3 regions of the Halotolerantifilum yawarlongkerapense genome follow, and region 3 is predicted to be linked to each of the others. Evidence: a T-box and tRNA genes for the amino acid it is inferred to sense, from the RefSeq annotation. Region 3 holds a T-box; the other regions hold tRNA genes.

Region 1 (7,174 bases), 1.1 Mb from region 3:
TCCGCACGTAGCTACTCAGCTATGCCCTTGGCAGGACAACTGATCCACCAGCGGTGCGTCCATTCCGGTCCTCTCGTACTAGGAACAGAGCCTCTCAAATATCCAACGCCCACAGCAGATAGGGACCGAACTGTCTCACGACGTTCTGAACCCAGCTCGCGTGCCTCTTTAATGGGCGAACAGCCCAACCCTTGGGACCTACTACAGCCCCAGGATGAGACGAGCCGACATCGAGGTGCCAAACCTCCCCGTCGATGTGGACTCTTGGGGGAGATAAGCCTGTTATCCCCGGGGTAGCTTTTATCCGTTGAGCGATGGCCCTTCCATGCGGTACCACCGGATCACTAAGCCCGACTTTCGTCCCTGCTCGACCTGTATGTCTCGCAGTCAAGCTCCCTTATGCCTTTGCACTCTTTGCGCGATTTCCAACCGCGCTGAGGAAACCTTTGGGCGCCTCCGTTACTCTTTAGGAGGCGACCGCCCCAGTCAAACTGCCCACCTGACATTGTCCCAGAGCTGGATCACAGCTCCTGGTTAGAACACTGGTATGGAAAGGGTGGTATCCAAAGGACGACTCCACACACACTGGCGCGCATGCTTCTATGTCTCCCACCTATCCTGTACATCCCATACCAAAATCCAGTGCCAAGCTACAGTAAAGCTCCACGGGGTCTTTCCGTCTTGCTGCGGGTAACCGGCATCTTTACCGGTACTACAATTTCACCGAGTCCATTGTTGAGACAGCGCCCAAATCGTTACGCCTTTCGTGCGGGTCGGAACTTACCCGACAAGGAATTTCGCTACCTTAGGACCGTTATAGTTACGGCCGCCGTTTACTGGGGCTTCGATTCTAAGCTTCGCTTACGCTAACCTTTCCTCTTAACCTTCCAGCACCGGGCAGGCGTCAGCCCCTATACATCATCTTTCGATTTAGCAGAGACCTGTGTTTTTGGTAAACAGTCGCTTGGGCCTATTCTCTGCGGCCGCCTCAGGCTTTGACACCCTACGCGCGGCACCCCTTCTCCCGAAGTTACGGGGTCATTTTGCCGAGTTCCTTAACAATGGTTCTCTCGCTGGCCTTAGAATTCTCTTCCTACCTACCTGTGTCGGTTTACGGTACAGGCGCCCTAAAAACTCGATAGCGGCTTTTCTCGACAGTTTGAAATCGACAGCTTCGTTACTTAAGTTCACTCCCCATCACAGCTCACCTTTTAACGGGACGGATTTGCCTATCCCATCAAGCTTGCTGCTTGGACGCGCTCTTCCAATCGCGCGCTCTGCCTATCCTCCTGTGTCACCACATCTCTCAAACGCTTCTAAAGCGGTACAGGAATCTTCACCTGTTGTCCATCGCCTACGACTTTCGTCCTCGGCTTAGGTCCTGACTTACCCTGAGTGGACGAGCCTTCCTCAGGAACCCTTAGGTTTTCGGCCGGTGTGATTCTCACACACCTCTCGCTACTCATGCCAACATTCTCTCTTCTATACAGTCCACCATACCTTACAGTACAGCTTCGTCCCGTATACAATGCTCCCCTACCACTAGAAGACCTTAGTCTTCTAATCCATAGCTTCGGTGGTGGATTTTAGCCCCGGTAATTTTCGGCGCGACATCACTCGACTAGTGAGCTATTACGCACTCTTTCAATGCGTGGCTGCTTCTAAGCCAACATCCTAGTTGTCTAGGCAATGTCACATCCTTTCCCACTTAATCCACACTTGGGGACCTTAGCTGATGGTCTGGGCTGTTTCCCTCTCGACAACGAATCTTATCACACGCTGTCTGACTCCAAGGATAAAGATCACGGCATTCGGAGTTTGATAAGCTTCGGTAGGCGGTGAAGCCCCCTAGGCTAGTCAGTGCTCTACCTCCGTGTCTCATTTCCTCAGGCTAGCCCTAAAGCTATTTCGGGGAGAACCAGCTATCTCCGTGTTCGATTGGAATTTCTCCGCTACCCACAAGTCATCCCAGCCTTTTTCAACAGACATGGGTTCGGGCCTCCACAAAATTTTACTTCTGCTTCACCCTGCTCATGGGTAGGTCACACGGTTTCGGGTCTACGCCATACAACTCGTCGCCCTATTCAGACTCGCTTTCGCTACGGCTACGGTGCTCAAGCACCTTAACCTATCGCTGCATAACGTAACTCGTTGGCCCGTTCTACAAAAAGTACGCGGTCGCAAGTCATGCTTGCTCCCACTGCTTGTAAACATAAGGTTTCAGGTTCTATTTCACTCCCCTCCAGGGGTTCTTTTCACCTTTCCCTCACGGTACTATGCGCTATCGGTCACTTGGTAGTATTTAGCCTTGGGAGATGGTCCTCCCTGCTTCCCACAGGATTTCTCGTGTCCCGTGGTACTCTGGATCGGACGTCGTCCGGGTCCACCTTTCGTCTACGGGACTATCACCCGCTCTGGTGTGCCTTCCCAGGCATCTTCGACTAGACTTATCCCTAAACTTTATTCGTCCGTCCGCAACCCCGAGACCCGTAGGTCTCGGTTTGGGCTCTTTCCCTTTCGCTCGCCGCTACTCGGAAAATCGATTGTTTTCTTTCTCTTCCTCCGGTTACTTAGATGTTTCAGTTCACCGGGTTCCCCCCGTCAGGCTATGTATTCACCTGACGGTCCTCGCGGATGAACGCGAGGGGGTTTCCCCATTCGGACATCCCCGTATCATCGCCTGCTTGCGGCTACACGGGGCTTTTCGCAGCTTACCACGTCCTTCATCGGCTCCAAGTGCCAAGGCATCCGCCTTATGCTCTTACTTACTTGACCTGCTTCACCTTGAGTCGGCGATCAGATCTTTTAAAAAAGAGATTCTCTCTTTCAAATTTCAGCTTGGTTTTTTTCTTAGATTTTAAGAAGTTTTGCTGTATGCAATTTTCAATGAGCGTCGAAAACCCTTGATCAGAAAATAAGTGGTGGGCATAGGTGGACTCGAACCACCGACCTCACGCTTATCAGGCGTGCGCTCTAACCTGCTGAGCTATACGCCCACTTATAACCTGTGGGTTCTCTTATGTTGAGAGTCTAACCTCTCAAAACTGAATCGTACGAACGTCTTTCATTAAAGGCTTATTTTTTATGATTCTCCTTAGAAAGGAGGTGATCCAGCCGCACCTTCCGATACGGCTACCTTGTTACGACTTCACCCCAGTCATTGGTCTCACCTTCGGCAGCTTCCCCCGCTTAAAGCGGTTGGATCACTGACTTCGGGTGCTCCCAACTTCCATGGTGTGACGGGCGGTGTGTACAAGACCCGGGAACGCATTCACCGCGACATGCTGATTCGCGATTACTAGCAACTCCAGCTTCACGTGGGCGAGTTGCAGCCCACGATCCGAACTGAGATCGGCTTATAAGGATTCGCTCCTGCTTGCGCAGTCGCTGCCCGTTGTACCGACCATTGTAGCACGTGTGTAGCCCAAATCATAAAGGGCATGATGATTTGACGTCATCCCCACCTTCCTCCGGTTTGTCACCGGCAGTCCATCTAGAGTGCCCAACTTAATGCTGGCAACTAAATGCAAGGGTTGCGCTCGTTGCGGGACTTAACCCAACATCTCACGACACGAGCTGACGACAACCATGCACCACCTGTCATCCCTGTCGACCAAAGGCCGAAAGCTCTGGTTAAAGAGCGATCAAGGAGATGTCAAGATTTGGTAAGGTTCTTCGCGTTGCTTCGAATTAAACCACATGCTCCGCTGCTTGTGCGGGTCCCCGTCAATTCCTTTGAGTTTCAGTCTTGCGACCGTACTCCCCAGGCGGGGTACTTATTGCGTTAACTGCGGCACCGACACTCGCATGCCGACACCTAGTACCCATCGTTTACGGCGTGGACTACCAGGGTATCTAATCCTGTTCGCTCCCCACGCTTTCGTGCCTCAGTGTCAGTTACAGTCCAGAAAGTCGCCTTCGCCACTGGTGTTCCTCCTAATATCTACGCATTTCACCGCTACACTAGGAATTCCACTTTCCTCTCCTGTACTCAAGTCCAACAGTTCCCAAGGCTTACAACGGTTGAGCCGTTGCCTTTCACCTCAGGCTTGATGGACCACCTACGCACTCTTTACGCCCAGTGATTCCGGATAACGCTTGCTCCCTACGTATTACCGCGGCTGCTGGCACGTAGTTAGCCGGAGCTTGCTTCTAAGGTACCGTCACTGCTTCTTCCCTTAGAACAGAATTTTACGACCCGAAGGCCTTCATCATTCACGCGGCGTTGCTGCATCAGGCTTGCGCCCATTGTGCAATATTCCCCACTGCTGCCTCCCGTAGGAGTCTGGACCGTGTCTCAGTTCCAGTGTGGCCGATCACCCTCTCAGGTCGGCTACTGATCGTCGCCTTGGTAGGCCGTTACCCTACCAACTAGCTAATCAGACGCGGGCCCATCCTGAACCGATAAAATCTTTAACAAGTAGGTCATGCGACCTTCTCGCTTCATGAGGTATTAATCACCGTTTCCGGTGGCTATCCCTCTGTTCAGGGCAGGTTGCCCACGCGTTACTCACCCGTCTGCCACTTTCCGCAAGTTCCCTTCCACCGAAGTGTCCGTTCCCTCGCTTCTCGTTCGACTTGCATGTGTTAAGCACGCCGCCAGCGTTCATCCTGAGCCAGGATCAAACTCTTTGAAAAAATTTTGAAACCATAGCTCTAATAAAAATTGACGTTTCGTACGATTCAGTTTTCAAAGGTCAAATTGCTCTCGCCGCATCTCTTAGCGACCTACTTATCATAACACCGCAGGTCTATACCGTCAAGGTAAAAATGAAAAAACCCCGAAAGAATTCGGGGTCCTGTTGTCTACAGTGGTTTCATGGTCGGGAACATGATGACATCGCGGATGGAAGTGGAATCGGTGAGCAGCATGATCAATCGATCGATGCCCACGCCGAGACCGCCCGTCGGGGGTAGTCCGACCTCGAGCGCCGTGAGGAAATCCTCGTCCATCATGTGCGCCTCTTCATCTCCACCCTCGCGCGCCTTGACCTGTTCCTCGAAACGACCGCGCTGGTCGATGGGGTCGTTGAGCTCGCTAAAGGCGTTCGCAATTTCCCAAGTGTTGGCGAACGCTTCGAAGCGGTTCGTGATCGCCGGGTTGTCCGGATTTCGCTTCGACAGCGGAGACACCTCCACGGGGTGATGAGTGATGAAAATCGGCTGGATCAAGTGCTCTTCACAGTATTCCTCGAAGACCTCGTTGATCACATGACCCTTCTTCATCTCTTTGGTCACGTCCACATGTAGCTTCTTGGCCACCGCCCGCGCCTCTTCGTCTGTCTCGATGGCGTCGAAGTCAACGCCCGCCCACTTCTTGCAGGCTTCGGTCATGCTCATGCGCTGCCAAGGTGGTGTGAAGTCGAGCTCAAGATCTTGGTACTTGACCTTGGTGGTGCCGAAAACGTGCTGACAAGCGTCGGCCACCATCTCCTCGGTGATCCGCATCATGTCTTCGTAATCCTCGTAAGCGGCGTAGAGTTCCATCGCAGTGTACTCGGGGTTGTGCTTGTAGCTCATGCCCTCGTTCCTGAACATACGCCCCATCTCGTAGACTTTATCGAATCCACCGACGATTAAGCGCTTCAGGTAGAGTTCATTGGCGATTCGCATGTACATCTCGATGTCCAGCGTATTGTGGTGGGTGACGAAAGGTCGCGCCGTGGCACCCCCGGCGATGGGGCTCAAGATCGGCGTATCCACCTCCAGGTAACCTTCCGACTCTAAGAAAGCGCGGATCGCCCGGATGATCTTGCTGCGCAACTTGAACTTCTCGCGCACCTCGGGGCTCATGATCAGATCCACATAACGCTGGCGGTAGCGAATCTCTTGGTCCTTCAACCCGTGGTATTTCTCGGGTAGGGTGTAGAGGGACTTTGTGAGCAGCACAACCTCTTCCGCGCGGATGGACTCCTCGCCCTTCTTCGTTTTGAACACTTCGCCGGCAACACCCACGATATCACCGATGTCGTAGGTGGTGATCCAGTCGTATTCCGTTTCGCCCACTTGCTTCTTGTTCACATAGGCCTGGATGCGACCATCGCGGTCTTGGATGTCGAGGAACATCGCCTTGCCCATGATCCGCTTGGCCATGATCCGCCCGGCGATCATCACGTGCGTGCCCTCGTACTCGTCAAAATGTTGGATGATGGCTTCACTGAAAGCCGTGCGATCGTAGCGTTCTTTCTTGAAAGGATCGCGTCCTTCCGCTTGTAACGTCTCTAATTTGTCGAGCCGCACCTGGTACAGCTCGTTCGTGCTCTTTACTTCGCTCATCTTAACCCTCCTTTATCAGATTTCTCAATTGTCCTTATTATATGAAAGCCCACTGGCGGTGTCAAGAAAGGCACGCGTCGAGGGCTTCGATGACTTCTTCCGGTGATTGGGCCGCAAAAATCTTCCTTTTGGCGGCCGCCGAACCGCGGATCCCCTTCAGGTACCAAGCGGCGTGTTTGCGCATCTCGAGGACGCCGATATGATCGCCCTTGTCCTCCAGCAGTAGATCGAAGTGACGTCGGGCCACTCGGATCTTCTCTTCGGCCGTAGGCAGTGGGGCCATCTCGCCCGTCTTGAAGTAATGATCGATCCGCTTGAGCAGCCAGGGATTTCCCTGAACACCGCGGGCCGCCATCACACCATCAACCCCGGTTTCTTTTCTCATGCGGATCGCATCCTCCACACTAAAGATATCGCCATTGCCAATCACAGGGATGGACAGAGCCGACTTCACTTCTTTGAAGATAGACCAATCCGCTTGCCCGCTGTAGAACTGTTCGCGCGTCCGCCCGTGCACCGTGACTAGCTGAACGCCCAGCGATTCTGCCAGGCGACCGATCTCCACGGCATTGACCGAGTCTTCATCCCAGCCCTTCCGCATCTTGAGGGTGACGGGCTTCGTCGAAGCCGTGACCACCGCTTCGATGAAACGGGCCGCCGCCTCGCGGTTGCGCATGAGGGCCGAGCCATCGCCGTTTCTTACGATCTTGGGAGCCGGGCAGCCCATGTTGATATCGATCAGATCGTGAGGTAAGGCATTGAGCCGTGGCATAACCGCACGGACCACCTCGGGCTCCGAGCCAAAAACCTGGAGGGCCACAGGGTGACCATCGGCATCTGTCCTCAGGAGCGGCGCGGTCTTCTCCGGTGCGTAGAAAAAACCCTTCAGGCTGACCAT
Region 2 (7,174 bases), 1.1 Mb from region 3:
AGGTGGCGGGATCGGCATCGCGCCGCTGATCGAACTCTCACATGCCCTGGGCATTCCCCATGATGCGCGCATCGGCTATACAGGAGATGCGCTCTTTGATGATGACTTTGAACGACCCGACACCTGTGTGAGCTACAGCCTGACGGGGAAGGCCATGAAAAAGGGCTTCCCCACCCAGGGGCTGGAGGAGGAGCTGAAAGCGGGCACCTACGATGTGATCTACGCCTGCGGACCGATGCCCCTGCTCGCGGCAGTACAGCGACTGGGGGAAGCCTTCGGGGTGGAGACCCAACTGCTCATGGAGGAAAAGATGGCCTGCGGCATCGGTGCCTGTCTCGGCTGCACGCAGAAGATCAAGGATGAGCGCGGATACAAGTTGCTGCGGCTCTGTAAAGAGGGGCCCATGTTCTATGGGAGCGAGGTGATTTTCGATGAAGCATAGTCAGGTGGATCTGAACGGACTGGTGCTAAAGAATCCCGTGACAGTAGCTTCGGGGACCTTCGGGTTCGGCCGGGAGTACGAACCTTTCTTTGATATTTCTAAACTGGGTGCTATCTCGGTGAAAGGACTGACGCTCGAGCCCCGTGAGGGGAATACCGGTCGCCGTCTTATCGAGACCCCCATGGGCCTGATCAACAGCGTGGGCTTACAGAACCCGGGTGTGGAAGCCTTTCTTCAAGAAGAACTGCCTCATTTAATGGGAAAAGGAACGGCGATCATCGCGAACATCAACGGCCATACCCTCGAGGAGTACGTGGCCCTGGCCGATCGGTTGAAGGATGAGCCGGTGGATAGCATCGAGCTCAACGTTTCCTGTCCGAACGTGGCGGGGGGTGGGATGGCCTTCGGGACAGATCCCATACAGTTGTCCGAGACGGTCCGGGCGGTGCGGAAGGTGCTGGGGAACAAGCACCTGATCGTGAAGCTTACCCCGAACGTGACGAACATCGGCGAGATGGCTAGGATTTGTGAGGCCGAAGGCGCCGACGCTCTGAGCCTGATCAATACCCTCGCAGGGATGGATATCGACATCTACCGGCGCAAGCCCTTTCTCGAGCGGAAGTTCGGGGGGCTGTCGGGACCGGCGGTCAAGCCGGTGGCCCTGAAGCTCGTGCACGATGTGTACCATGCGACCTCGATCCCGGTCTTGGGAATGGGTGGGATCGCTTCATGGGAGGATGGGATTTCTTTTCTTCTGGCCGGAGCGACGGCGATTGCGGTGGGCACGGCAAATTTCACAGATCCATGCGTGACAATGAAGATCCTAGATGGTATGATGGATTACGCGCAGAAGCAAGGATTTGAGGATTTTGGATCGATCACGGGCAATCTCGTGTAAATCTTAAAAAACTTCTTGCGGAGGCCTTGACTTAGGGCCTCTGCTCTGCTATTATATAAAAGTCGCAACGATACATTTTCCCTTGCGGCGAGAGCAATTTGACCTTTGAAAACTGAATCGTACGAAACGTCAATTTTTATTAGAGCTATGGTTTCAAAATTTTTTCAAAGAGTTTGATCCTGGCTCAGGATGAACGCTGGCGGCGTGCTTAACACATGCAAGTCGAACGAGAAGCGAGGGAACGGACACTTCGGTGGAAGGGAACTTGCGGAAAGTGGCAGACGGGTGAGTAACGCGTGGGCAACCTGCCCTGAACAGAGGGATAGCCACCGGAAACGGTGATTAATACCTCATGAAGCGAGAAGGTCGCATGACCTACTTGTTAAAGATTTTATCGGTTCAGGATGGGCCCGCGTCTGATTAGCTAGTTGGTAGGGTAACGGCCTACCAAGGCGACGATCAGTAGCCGACCTGAGAGGGTGATCGGCCACACTGGAACTGAGACACGGTCCAGACTCCTACGGGAGGCAGCAGTGGGGAATATTGCACAATGGGCGCAAGCCTGATGCAGCAACGCCGCGTGAATGATGAAGGCCTTCGGGTCGTAAAATTCTGTTCTAAGGGAAGAAGCAGTGACGGTACCTTAGAAGCAAGCTCCGGCTAACTACGTGCCAGCAGCCGCGGTAATACGTAGGGAGCAAGCGTTATCCGGAATCACTGGGCGTAAAGAGTGCGTAGGTGGTCCATCAAGCCTGAGGTGAAAGGCAACGGCTCAACCGTTGTAAGCCTTGGGAACTGTTGGACTTGAGTACAGGAGAGGAAAGTGGAATTCCTAGTGTAGCGGTGAAATGCGTAGATATTAGGAGGAACACCAGTGGCGAAGGCGACTTTCTGGACTGTAACTGACACTGAGGCACGAAAGCGTGGGGAGCGAACAGGATTAGATACCCTGGTAGTCCACGCCGTAAACGATGGGTACTAGGTGTCGGCATGCGAGTGTCGGTGCCGCAGTTAACGCAATAAGTACCCCGCCTGGGGAGTACGGTCGCAAGACTGAAACTCAAAGGAATTGACGGGGACCCGCACAAGCAGCGGAGCATGTGGTTTAATTCGAAGCAACGCGAAGAACCTTACCAAATCTTGACATCTCCTTGATCGCTCTTTAACCAGAGCTTTCGACCTTTGGTCGACAGGGATGACAGGTGGTGCATGGTTGTCGTCAGCTCGTGTCGTGAGATGTTGGGTTAAGTCCCGCAACGAGCGCAACCCTTGCATTTAGTTGCCAGCATTAAGTTGGGCACTCTAGATGGACTGCCGGTGACAAACCGGAGGAAGGTGGGGATGACGTCAAATCATCATGCCCTTTATGATTTGGGCTACACACGTGCTACAATGGTCGGTACAACGGGCAGCGACTGCGCAAGCAGGAGCGAATCCTTATAAGCCGATCTCAGTTCGGATCGTGGGCTGCAACTCGCCCACGTGAAGCTGGAGTTGCTAGTAATCGCGAATCAGCATGTCGCGGTGAATGCGTTCCCGGGTCTTGTACACACCGCCCGTCACACCATGGAAGTTGGGAGCACCCGAAGTCAGTGATCCAACCGCTTTAAGCGGGGGAAGCTGCCGAAGGTGAGACCAATGACTGGGGTGAAGTCGTAACAAGGTAGCCGTATCGGAAGGTGCGGCTGGATCACCTCCTTTCTAAGGAGAATCATAAAAAATAAGCCTTTAATGAAAGACGTTCGTACGATTCAGTTTTGAGAGGTTAGACTCTCAACATAAGAGAACCCACAGGTTATAAGTGGGCGTATAGCTCAGCAGGTTAGAGCGCACGCCTGATAAGCGTGAGGTCGGTGGTTCGAGTCCACCTATGCCCACCACTTATTTTCTGATCAAGGGTTTTCGACGCTCATTGAAAATTGCATACAGCAAAACTTCTTAAAATCTAAGAAAAAAACCAAGCTGAAATTTGAAAGAGAGAATCTCTTTTTTAAAAGATCTGATCGCCGACTCAAGGTGAAGCAGGTCAAGTAAGTAAGAGCATAAGGCGGATGCCTTGGCACTTGGAGCCGATGAAGGACGTGGTAAGCTGCGAAAAGCCCCGTGTAGCCGCAAGCAGGCGATGATACGGGGATGTCCGAATGGGGAAACCCCCTCGCGTTCATCCGCGAGGACCGTCAGGTGAATACATAGCCTGACGGGGGGAACCCGGTGAACTGAAACATCTAAGTAACCGGAGGAAGAGAAAGAAAACAATCGATTTTCCGAGTAGCGGCGAGCGAAAGGGAAAGAGCCCAAACCGAGACCTACGGGTCTCGGGGTTGCGGACGGACGAATAAAGTTTAGGGATAAGTCTAGTCGAAGATGCCTGGGAAGGCACACCAGAGCGGGTGATAGTCCCGTAGACGAAAGGTGGACCCGGACGACGTCCGATCCAGAGTACCACGGGACACGAGAAATCCTGTGGGAAGCAGGGAGGACCATCTCCCAAGGCTAAATACTACCAAGTGACCGATAGCGCATAGTACCGTGAGGGAAAGGTGAAAAGAACCCCTGGAGGGGAGTGAAATAGAACCTGAAACCTTATGTTTACAAGCAGTGGGAGCAAGCATGACTTGCGACCGCGTACTTTTTGTAGAACGGGCCAACGAGTTACGTTATGCAGCGATAGGTTAAGGTGCTTGAGCACCGTAGCCGTAGCGAAAGCGAGTCTGAATAGGGCGACGAGTTGTATGGCGTAGACCCGAAACCGTGTGACCTACCCATGAGCAGGGTGAAGCAGAAGTAAAATTTTGTGGAGGCCCGAACCCATGTCTGTTGAAAAAGGCTGGGATGACTTGTGGGTAGCGGAGAAATTCCAATCGAACACGGAGATAGCTGGTTCTCCCCGAAATAGCTTTAGGGCTAGCCTGAGGAAATGAGACACGGAGGTAGAGCACTGACTAGCCTAGGGGGCTTCACCGCCTACCGAAGCTTATCAAACTCCGAATGCCGTGATCTTTATCCTTGGAGTCAGACAGCGTGTGATAAGATTCGTTGTCGAGAGGGAAACAGCCCAGACCATCAGCTAAGGTCCCCAAGTGTGGATTAAGTGGGAAAGGATGTGACATTGCCTAGACAACTAGGATGTTGGCTTAGAAGCAGCCACGCATTGAAAGAGTGCGTAATAGCTCACTAGTCGAGTGATGTCGCGCCGAAAATTACCGGGGCTAAAATCCACCACCGAAGCTATGGATTAGAAGACTAAGGTCTTCTAGTGGTAGGGGAGCATTGTATACGGGACGAAGCTGTACTGTAAGGTATGGTGGACTGTATAGAAGAGAGAATGTTGGCATGAGTAGCGAGAGGTGTGTGAGAATCACACCGGCCGAAAACCTAAGGGTTCCTGAGGAAGGCTCGTCCACTCAGGGTAAGTCAGGACCTAAGCCGAGGACGAAAGTCGTAGGCGATGGACAACAGGTGAAGATTCCTGTACCGCTTTAGAAGCGTTTGAGAGATGTGGTGACACAGGAGGATAGGCAGAGCGCGCGATTGGAAGAGCGCGTCCAAGCAGCAAGCTTGATGGGATAGGCAAATCCGTCCCGTTAAAAGGTGAGCTGTGATGGGGAGTGAACTTAAGTAACGAAGCTGTCGATTTCAAACTGTCGAGAAAAGCCGCTATCGAGTTTTTAGGGCGCCTGTACCGTAAACCGACACAGGTAGGTAGGAAGAGAATTCTAAGGCCAGCGAGAGAACCATTGTTAAGGAACTCGGCAAAATGACCCCGTAACTTCGGGAGAAGGGGTGCCGCGCGTAGGGTGTCAAAGCCTGAGGCGGCCGCAGAGAATAGGCCCAAGCGACTGTTTACCAAAAACACAGGTCTCTGCTAAATCGAAAGATGATGTATAGGGGCTGACGCCTGCCCGGTGCTGGAAGGTTAAGAGGAAAGGTTAGCGTAAGCGAAGCTTAGAATCGAAGCCCCAGTAAACGGCGGCCGTAACTATAACGGTCCTAAGGTAGCGAAATTCCTTGTCGGGTAAGTTCCGACCCGCACGAAAGGCGTAACGATTTGGGCGCTGTCTCAACAATGGACTCGGTGAAATTGTAGTACCGGTAAAGATGCCGGTTACCCGCAGCAAGACGGAAAGACCCCGTGGAGCTTTACTGTAGCTTGGCACTGGATTTTGGTATGGGATGTACAGGATAGGTGGGAGACATAGAAGCATGCGCGCCAGTGTGTGTGGAGTCGTCCTTTGGATACCACCCTTTCCATACCAGTGTTCTAACCAGGAGCTGTGATCCAGCTCTGGGACAATGTCAGGTGGGCAGTTTGACTGGGGCGGTCGCCTCCTAAAGAGTAACGGAGGCGCCCAAAGGTTTCCTCAGCGCGGTTGGAAATCGCGCAAAGAGTGCAAAGGCATAAGGGAGCTTGACTGCGAGACATACAGGTCGAGCAGGGACGAAAGTCGGGCTTAGTGATCCGGTGGTACCGCATGGAAGGGCCATCGCTCAACGGATAAAAGCTACCCCGGGGATAACAGGCTTATCTCCCCCAAGAGTCCACATCGACGGGGAGGTTTGGCACCTCGATGTCGGCTCGTCTCATCCTGGGGCTGTAGTAGGTCCCAAGGGTTGGGCTGTTCGCCCATTAAAGAGGCACGCGAGCTGGGTTCAGAACGTCGTGAGACAGTTCGGTCCCTATCTGCTGTGGGCGTTGGATATTTGAGAGGCTCTGTTCCTAGTACGAGAGGACCGGAATGGACGCACCGCTGGTGGATCAGTTGTCCTGCCAAGGGCATAGCTGAGTAGCTACGTGCGGAAGGGATAAGCGCTGAAGGCATCTAAGCGCGAAGCCCCCCTCAAGATGAGATATCCCATCATTTATGAGTAAGACCCCAGATAGACCATCTGGTTGATAGGCCAAGGGTGAAAGGGCAGTAATGCTTTTAGCTGATTGGTACTAATCGGTCGAGGACTTGACCTAAGGCGAACCTTGGGTTGGTGAGAAGATCATAAAGAGAAGACACTTTTTCTTAGAAACAACTTGGTTTTGATTTGCTGTATGCGATTTTGAGTGAGCGAAAGCTTGCTTACAATTGAAGAATCCGGTGACGATAGCGAGAAGGATACACCTGTTCCCATCCCGAACACAGACGTTAAGCTTCTCAGCGCTGAAGGTACTTGGGGAGCAGTCCCCTGGGAGAATAGGACGTTGCCGGTCTTCACATCATCACAATCCATCGCGGGGTGGAGCAGTTGGCAGCTCGTCGGGCTCATAACCCGGAGGTCGCAGGTTCGAATCCTGTCCCCGCAACCATTACATATACCTGGCCCCTTGGTCAAGCGGTCAAGACACCGCCCTTTCACGGCGGTAACGGGGGTTCGATTCCCCCAGGGGTCACCATTAAGCGGTCCAGTAGTTCAGCTGGTTAGAACGCTAGCCTGTCACGCTAGAGGTCGAGGGTTCGAATCCCTTCTGGATCGCCAAATTTTAATGCTGGTGTAGCTCAACTGGTAGAGCAGCTGAATCGTAATCAGCAGGTTGCGGGTTCAAGTCCCATCACCAGCTCCACGAAAAGATCGACGTCTTTCCTAACGGAAGACGTCTTCTTTTGGTTTTTGGCACCTTCTCTCAGTTGACCTCCTTTGTTTAAACAGACTGGGTGAGGGTAATCATATCTATGGTAAGGAAATATCACGGTTGAAGAATAAGGAGGAAGATGCATGTCACAATATCATGAACCGGTAGAACGGTTAGACGAAGAGACGATGAACTTCACGCGGGCACTGAACAGTTTGAAGGAAGAAATTGAAGCCGTCGATTGGTATCAGCAGCGCGTTTCCGCCACGAACGA
Region 3 (7,174 bases):
TTGCCTACGCGTTTACACCAATCCAGATGTGATCGGTGTAGAGCTCGGGGGTTCTTTGAAGAATATCATTGCCCTTGGCGCAGGGATCTCGGACGGCATGGGATTCGGGGACAATGCCAAGGCGGCGCTTATGACCCGCGGTATCGTGGAAATCACGCGGCTCGGAGTGGCTCTCGGAGGAAAACCTGAGACTTTCCAAGGTTTGAGCGGAATCGGCGATCTCATCGTCACCTGCACCTCCATGCACTCGAGAAACCGGCGCTGCGGTATCCTGATCGGCGAGGGCAAACCCGTCGCCGAGGCTGTCGAGACCGTGGGCATGGTGGTAGAGGGCTTCTACACGGTCACCTCGGCCTACGAGCTGGCCCGGTCGAAGGGTGTGGAAATGCCCATCACCGAAGAGCTTTACGGTGTGATCCACGAGGGCAAGTCCGCAGCCAAGTCCGTGCGCAACCTGATGATGCGAGAGCCGAAACACGAAACGGAGTCCGTGCTCTTCTGATGAGAGACGGTCGAACCGGGAGGCGAGAAGCGTACCGTGAGCAAGAAGATTAAGAACAAGGGTCGGTTTGTCTTCAGTCTGGTGTTCCTCGGTCTACTGGTTTATCTGGTGGGCTATGGAGTTTACGATCACTTTTTCAAGGAAGAACTGGCTTACCAGCCGACCTATGGTGTCGTTCCTTTGGAAGTGCAGACGGATGCACTGCTCGTGCGCAACGAAATTCTGGTGTACGCACAGTACGGTGGTGAGATCGTCTACAATGCGATCGAAGGCGAGAAGATCAAGCGGAACGCTCTGGTGGCCAAGGTCCAGGTATCCGGGGAGGAAGCCGCCGAGGATGGTGGCTCCGTCCAACGGTCCATGGAGAACTACCTCCTCGATACAGAGAAAAACCTAGACGAACAGTGGGAAGCTGCTGTGGATGCCCTCATGGCCTCCATTGCCTCGGGCACCTATGGCGCTGTGCCTGAGCAGAAAGAGGAGATCAGCCGTCTACTCGACCGCAAGCGGCGATTGTCCGTGGCCGAGGGACAAGGGAGCACATCGGTTACCGAAGCCGTGACCGGTCTCATCGAGAACAATGTCGTGGGTCTCAGGAGCCCCTCCGCGGGGATCCTGACCTATGCTTACGATGGGTACGAGATGATCCTACAGCTCGAAAAGTTGGCCCGGGTGGATCTCGGGGCAATTTTCTCCGAGCAGATCGTTCCCGAAGAACTGAAGAAGAACCGGATCAATACGGAGGAGCCTGTCTTCAAAGTCATCGATAGCGCCGTCTACCACTTTCTCATCGCCGTGGATCCTACGGAGAGCCATCGCTACGAGCTGAAGAAGGAAGTGCGCATCGAAGTGGAAGGACAATCGATCGCCGGCCGAATCGAGGATTTCTTCGTACAGGGGGACCAACTCATGGTGCTCATTCGCAGTGACGAGCAATTCAATCATTTTCACAAAAGAAGACAGGTTCCCATCCGCTTGAAAATCGATGATTATCAAGGCCTGACCCTGCATGCCGATTCATTGATCCAGCGGGAAGGGGTGTTGGGGGTCTATCGTATCAACCAGGACCAGCGTGCACGCTTCACACCGGTGAAGGTGCTCGGATCGACGGATGATCAGGTGGTGGTGAAGGACGGCTCCTTCATTGTCTTCGAGGGAGAAGAAGCGAAAACAGTAAAAACCATCGACCTTTTCGATCGCGTGCTCAGAGAGGCAGAGCGTTTCGAAGAGGGGGATAAGATTCAATAGGAGGAATGTGAGATGATCAGAGACAACCTCGCGCAAATCGAAAAACGGATCCAGCGCGCCTGCGAGCGAGCGGGCAGGGCAAGGGATGAAGTGACCCTCGTGGCGGTGACCAAAACGGTGGATATCCCAATCGTCGAGGAGGCCATCGATGCGGGTATAAACGATGCCGGGGAAAACATCGTCCAGGAACTCGAGCGGAAGTTCGAAGCCATTGGCGATCGCGTGCGCTGGCATCTCATCGGTCATCTGCAGCGGAACAAGGTCAAGTCCATTATCGATCGGGTAGATCTCATCCACTCCGTGGACTCTGTTCGGTTGGCCAAGGAAATTGATAAGCGGGCGGCAAAGGCCGATCGGAAGGTGGGTGTCCTCCTGCAGGTCAATGTGGCCGAAGAGGCTCAAAAGTACGGTATCTATTTACCTGAACTTTTTGGTATAATAGAGGAGATCATGACTTATGAGCACATCGAGATCCAGGGGCTCATGAACATCGCGCCGTACGTCGATGACCCTGAAGAGGTACGTGGCGATTTTACCCGCATGCGAACCCTCTTCGAAGAACTGAAGGGAAAATATCCCGACTTGCCCTTGCGACACCTGTCCATGGGAATGACGGGTGATTTCGAAGTGGCCATCGAAGAGGGGGCTACCCTCGTGCGCGTGGGCTCAGGTATTTTCGGCGATAGAGTTTATTGAGGAGGGACGATATGTCAGGCGTGGGAGATTTTTTCAAGAACTTCATGGGACTGAGCGTGGATGACGGGGATGAGGAAGAACTCATCGATCCGATCGATCGTGCGCAGGAATTGTACCCGAAGCGCGAGCGTGAACGGGAGAAGCCGCTAAAAGCCGTGAACACGCCGCTCTCCAGTGCGAATGTGGTGAGCATCAACCGCAGCGGGGATGTACAACTCAATGTGAACAGTCCGAGCAGCATTGAGGAAGCCCGAAAGGTCGTGGACCTGCTCAAAGAGAAGCGCGCGGTGATCCTGAACATACGGGAGATCGATCGTGAGCTCGCCAGAAAAATATTTGACTTTTGCAAAGGGGCCCTGTATGCCCTCGACGGTTCCGTCGAGATGGTTATCGAGGGCATCTACGTGCTGGCACCGAAAAATGTGGACGTGGCCAGTGATATCAAGCGTAAGATCGAGGATACGGGGCAACTGCCGCCCTGGCGATCCTGAGGACCACTAGCGAACCAAACAACGAGGTGAATGTATTGTACTATATCAAGGTAGCCGCGGGTATCTTTTTCGAGATGCTCAACTTTTTAATCTTGATCCGCGTGATCATGAGCTGGGTGACGCGGGGCGGCCCGTCACAAAATCCTTTCGTTCAAATGATCTACCAGATGACCGAGCCGATCTTGGCACCCTTCCGACAATTGCAGCATAAGCTCGGAATCCAGGGAATGCTGGACTTCTCCCCGATCTTCGCCCTGATCACCATCCGCCTCGTGGCGGGCTTCATCATGGGTCTTTAGCATGCTGTCTGCCTTCTTTGAAAACCATTACCCGGTCTTCTTCGAAGCAGAACACCTGGCGAGGACCCAACAGCTTCTCGAGACCTATCGCCAGGCCGTGACGACCTTTGCACCGGTATTCACGGATTTCGTGGCCCCCACCTATCGGATGGCTTTCGAGAGGGGTTTGTCGAGCGCTGGAGAAATCAGGGTCATCGCTTTTCCGCAAGAGGGGGAGCGAACGCTCCTGGGATTCTTGCCCGAGTACCTGACGACGGACTTCGTCGAACCTCCCTTGGTATTGCTAGAAACGGCTCTCGATGATCGCTTTGAAAAGATCGGTCATGGCGATGTGCTCGGTTCTCTGATGGCCCTGGGTCTCACCCGTGAAAAATTCGGTGATATTCTCATCGGCCAAGGGTGTTGCCAGGTCTATGTGGTGGAAGAGTTGGCCGATTACGTCCGGTCCAATCTCACCCAGATCCGCAGGAGCCCGGCGGATTTTCGTCCGGTGTCCCTCGCCGATGTCATGGAGAGGGAAGTCGAGGGTGCGCCGCACAGGATTACCGTGGCATCGACCCGACTGGATGCCGTCCTGGCCGCAGGCTTTCATCTGTCCCGTCAAAAGGCGCAGTCCGCCATCTCGAGCGGACACGTGAAACACAACCATTTCATCACCACCGACCAGAAGACCGCGCTCGTTGAAGGGGATCTCTTGAGCCTGCGTCACCACGGCAGGTTGGCCATCGATTCGATCGGTGGTACGACGCGCAAGGATCGCCGCGTGATACGCGTGCGGTTGATGAAACGATGAGGAGGATAAGGGTTTGCTGACACCACTGGAAATTCAGAACAAGACATTTTCGAAAAGCCTCAGGGGATATGATGTGAGGGAAGTGGACGAATTTTTGATCGAAGTCTTCACGACGATCGACACGCTCTTGAACGATCAAACCCAATGGATAACAAAGGCGGATAGGCTCGAAAAGGATCTCGAGCGTTTTGAAAAGATCGAACAGACGCTAAAAGATGCCCTTGTCGTGGCGCAGAGCACAGCAGAGGATGTTGTGAAGCAGGCCAGCGAGAAGGCGGATGTCATCGTCGAGAAGGCGGAGATCACGGCAAAGCGTCGACTGGATGATGCGGATCAAGAGGTCCAGAAGATTCGCCGGGAGCGCGCCGAGCTCGAACAACGCTATAGTCAGTTCCTCACGCGCTTCAAAGTACTGTTGAGCGGAGAACTCGAGGGGATCGAGAAGATCGTTCTTGACGAGTGAACCTGTTGACGGTATAATTTTTTTAACTGTGAAAGCAATGAAGGGGAACCGTTGGTGTCGCATGTCTGAAGCAGAGAGCTGGTGGTCGGTGCAAACCAGTGTAGGACGCCCATCAAGATCCTCCCCCAGTTGTCCGGGTGAAAGTGACGAGTAATCCGGATCGGTCTCACACCGTTATCAGTGATCAAAGCGGCCCGCTTGGCAATAAGCGGGCAACTTGGGTGGTACCGCGAGTCACGAGAGTCGTCCCTGGGCAATTTTGCCCGGGGATTTTTTGATTGAAAGGAGAGAGCCATGTACAAACCACTGAACCAGGCACCGGTGAAAGAAAACGAAAAACAATTGGCCGAACAATGGGAGGCGATGGACCTACTGAAGGCATCCGTCGAGACGCGGGCAGATCACACGCCCTTCGTCTTTTACGATGGCCCTCCGACGGCCAACGGTCGTCCGGGGATCCACCACGTGATCGCACGGGCCTTGAAGGATGCCGTCTGCCGTTACAAAACGATGACGGGTTACAAAGTCGAGCGTAAGGCCGGATGGGACACCCACGGTCTGCCTGTAGAGATCGAAGTGGAGAAGCGTCTCGGCCTCAATGATAAGGCGGAGATTGAAGCCTACGGACTCGAGGCCTTCAACCAGAAGTGCCGTGACTCCGTGTTCGAGTACGAGGCGGCATGGCGTGAGCAAACCAAGCGCATGGCCTACCTGATCGACCTCGACAACCCCTATATCACGCTGGACAACGACTATATCGAGACGGAGTGGCATATCCTGGACAAGTTTTTCAAAGAGGATATGATCTACGAGGGACACAAGATCCTCCCCTACTGCGCTCGGTGCGGTACGGGGCTTGCGTCCCACGAGGTGGCCCAGGGCTACAAGGAGATCAAGACGGTCACCGTCTACACGAAATTCAAGCGCACGGATGTCGATGAGTACTTCTTGGTATGGACGACGACCCCTTGGACGCTGGCGGCCAACGTGGCGCTCACTGTACATCCCGAAGTTGACTACGTCCGCGTGAAACACAACGATGAAATCTATTACGTTGCGGAGAAACTGGCCGACGAGGTAATCGGTGGCGACTACGAGGTACTCGATCGACTCAAGGGAGCCGATATGGAAGGGTGGTCTTACGATCAATTCATGCCCTTTGTCGAGACGGATGCAAAGGCCTTCTTCGTTACGCTCGCTGACTACGTGACCACGGAAGATGGCACGGGCATCGTCCACACGGCACCTGCCTTTGGTGAAGACGACTACAATACCGGACAGCGTTACGGCTTACCCGTTCTACAGCCCGTTGACGAAGATGGAAAGTACATCACGACACCTTGGGAAGGTCAGTTTGTAATCGATGCTGATCCGGAAATCGTCAACTGGTTGGGGGAGACGGGAAGATTGTTCCGCAAACAGAAGATGGACCACAACTATCCCCACTGTTGGCGTTGTAACACCCCGCTCCTTTACTATGCAAAGCCGAGCTGGTACATCGAGATGACGAAAATCAAGGACCAGCTGATCGAGAACAACAATGGCGTGAACTGGTTCCCTGATCACGTGGGTGAAAAGCGCTTCGGCAACTGGTTGGAGAATCTCAACGACTGGGCCCTTTCCCGCAGTCGCTTCTGGGGCACGCCACTGAACATCTGGCGTTGTGATGCCTGCGATCATCTCTCCACAGTGGGTTCGCGTCAGGAGCTGGTGGATCGTGCCGTGGAGGACATTGATCTGGGCGTGGAACTCCACCGTCCCTATGTAGATGATATCCATCTGACGTGTGAAGACTGCGGTGGGCAGATGACCCGGGTACCGGATGTCATCGACTGTTGGTTCGACAGTGGGGCCATGCCCTTCGCCCAGCACCACTTTCCCTTTGAAAATGCCGATCGATTCGATGATCTGTTCCCGGCCGACTTCATCTGCGAGGGAATCGACCAGACGCGCGGTTGGTTTTATTCGCTCCTGGCGATCAGCACCTTCATGACGGGTAAAGCACCCTACAAGAACGTCTTGGTCAACGATCTGATCCTGGATAAATACGGGAAGAAAATGTCCAAGTCCAGGGGTAATGCCGTGGATAGCTTCGAACTATTCGACCGCTACGGTGCCGATGTGGTGCGCTGGTACCTCTACCACGTATCGCCGGCTTGGTCGCCGACACGTTTCGATGAAGACGGACTGGGCGAGGTAGACTCGAAGTTCTTCGGCACATTGAAGAACATCTACAACTTCTTTACCCTCTATGCCAATACCGATGGGATCGATGCGGCCACCTTTGATATCCCTGTGGCCGATCGTCCGGAACTCGACCGCTGGATGGCTTCGAAGCTACACAATTTGATTATGACCGTCCGTACGGAAATGGGCGTTTTCGATACGCATCGTGCCGTCCGTGCGATCCAGGAATTCGTGGTGGAAGACTTCTCCAACTGGTACATCCGACGCTCGCGCCGTCGGTTCTGGTCCGAAACGCTGGATGATGACAAGCGCTCGGTCTATCTCACCACCTATGAAGCCCTGAAGACCGTGGCACAGCTGGCGGCGCCCTTTGCCCCCTACGTGACCGAGGAAATCTTCCAGAAGCTCACCGGCGAGCCTTCCGTACACCTGAGCTATCTGGATGATGTCGATGCATCGATCATTGACACGCGCACAGAAGAGCGCATGGATCTC

What was found. A T-box is a leader RNA that pairs with one kind of tRNA and senses whether it is charged. The one in region 3 lies ahead of ileS (isoleucine--tRNA ligase), so its partner is inferred to be a tRNA-Ile.
Region 1: it encodes a tRNA-Ile, which carries the amino acid that the T-box ahead of ileS (isoleucine--tRNA ligase) is inferred to sense. The anticodon was not compared.
Region 2: it encodes a tRNA-Ile, which carries the amino acid that the T-box ahead of ileS (isoleucine--tRNA ligase) is inferred to sense. The anticodon was not compared.

Annotation. Positions count from the first base shown of each region.
Region 1 covers NZ_CP199719.1:2,062,168-2,069,341, reverse strand. Annotated here, with positions in the region: rRNA gene ACULM0_RS10140 (23S ribosomal RNA) at 1-2,775, opposite strand, end outside; tRNA gene ACULM0_RS10135 (tRNA-Ile) at 2,920-2,996, opposite strand; rRNA gene ACULM0_RS10130 (16S ribosomal RNA) at 3,099-4,638, opposite strand; gene lysS (lysine--tRNA ligase) at 4,807-6,276, opposite strand; gene dusB (tRNA dihydrouridine synthase DusB) at 6,338-7,174, opposite strand, start outside.
Region 2 covers NZ_CP199719.1:2,148,073-2,155,246, forward strand. Annotated here, with positions in the region: gene ACULM0_RS10620 (iron-sulfur cluster-binding protein) at 1-442, shown strand, start outside; gene ACULM0_RS10625 (dihydroorotate dehydrogenase) at 432-1,340, shown strand; rRNA gene ACULM0_RS10630 (16S ribosomal RNA) at 1,502-3,041, shown strand; tRNA gene ACULM0_RS10635 (tRNA-Ile) at 3,144-3,220, shown strand; rRNA gene ACULM0_RS10640 (23S ribosomal RNA) at 3,365-6,303, shown strand; rRNA gene rrf (5S ribosomal RNA) at 6,424-6,540, shown strand; tRNA gene ACULM0_RS10650 (tRNA-Met) at 6,561-6,636, shown strand; tRNA gene ACULM0_RS10655 (tRNA-Glu) at 6,649-6,723, shown strand; tRNA gene ACULM0_RS10660 (tRNA-Asp) at 6,730-6,806, shown strand; tRNA gene ACULM0_RS10665 (tRNA-Thr) at 6,816-6,891, shown strand; gene ACULM0_RS10670 (encapsulin-associated ferritin-like protein) at 7,044-7,174, shown strand, end outside.
Region 3 covers NZ_CP199719.1:61,980-69,153, forward strand. Annotated here, with positions in the region: gene ACULM0_RS00295 (NAD(P)H-dependent glycerol-3-phosphate dehydrogenase) at 1-502, shown strand, start outside; gene ACULM0_RS00300 (biotin/lipoyl attachment domain-containing protein) at 539-1,750, shown strand; gene ACULM0_RS00305 (YggS family pyridoxal phosphate-dependent enzyme) at 1,763-2,446, shown strand; gene ACULM0_RS00310 (cell division protein SepF) at 2,458-2,937, shown strand; gene ACULM0_RS00315 (YggT family protein) at 2,973-3,236, shown strand; gene ACULM0_RS00320 (YlmH family RNA-binding protein) at 3,238-4,029, shown strand; gene ACULM0_RS00325 (DivIVA domain-containing protein) at 4,043-4,492, shown strand; T-box leader at 4,521-4,746, shown strand; gene ileS (isoleucine--tRNA ligase) at 4,787-7,174, shown strand, end outside.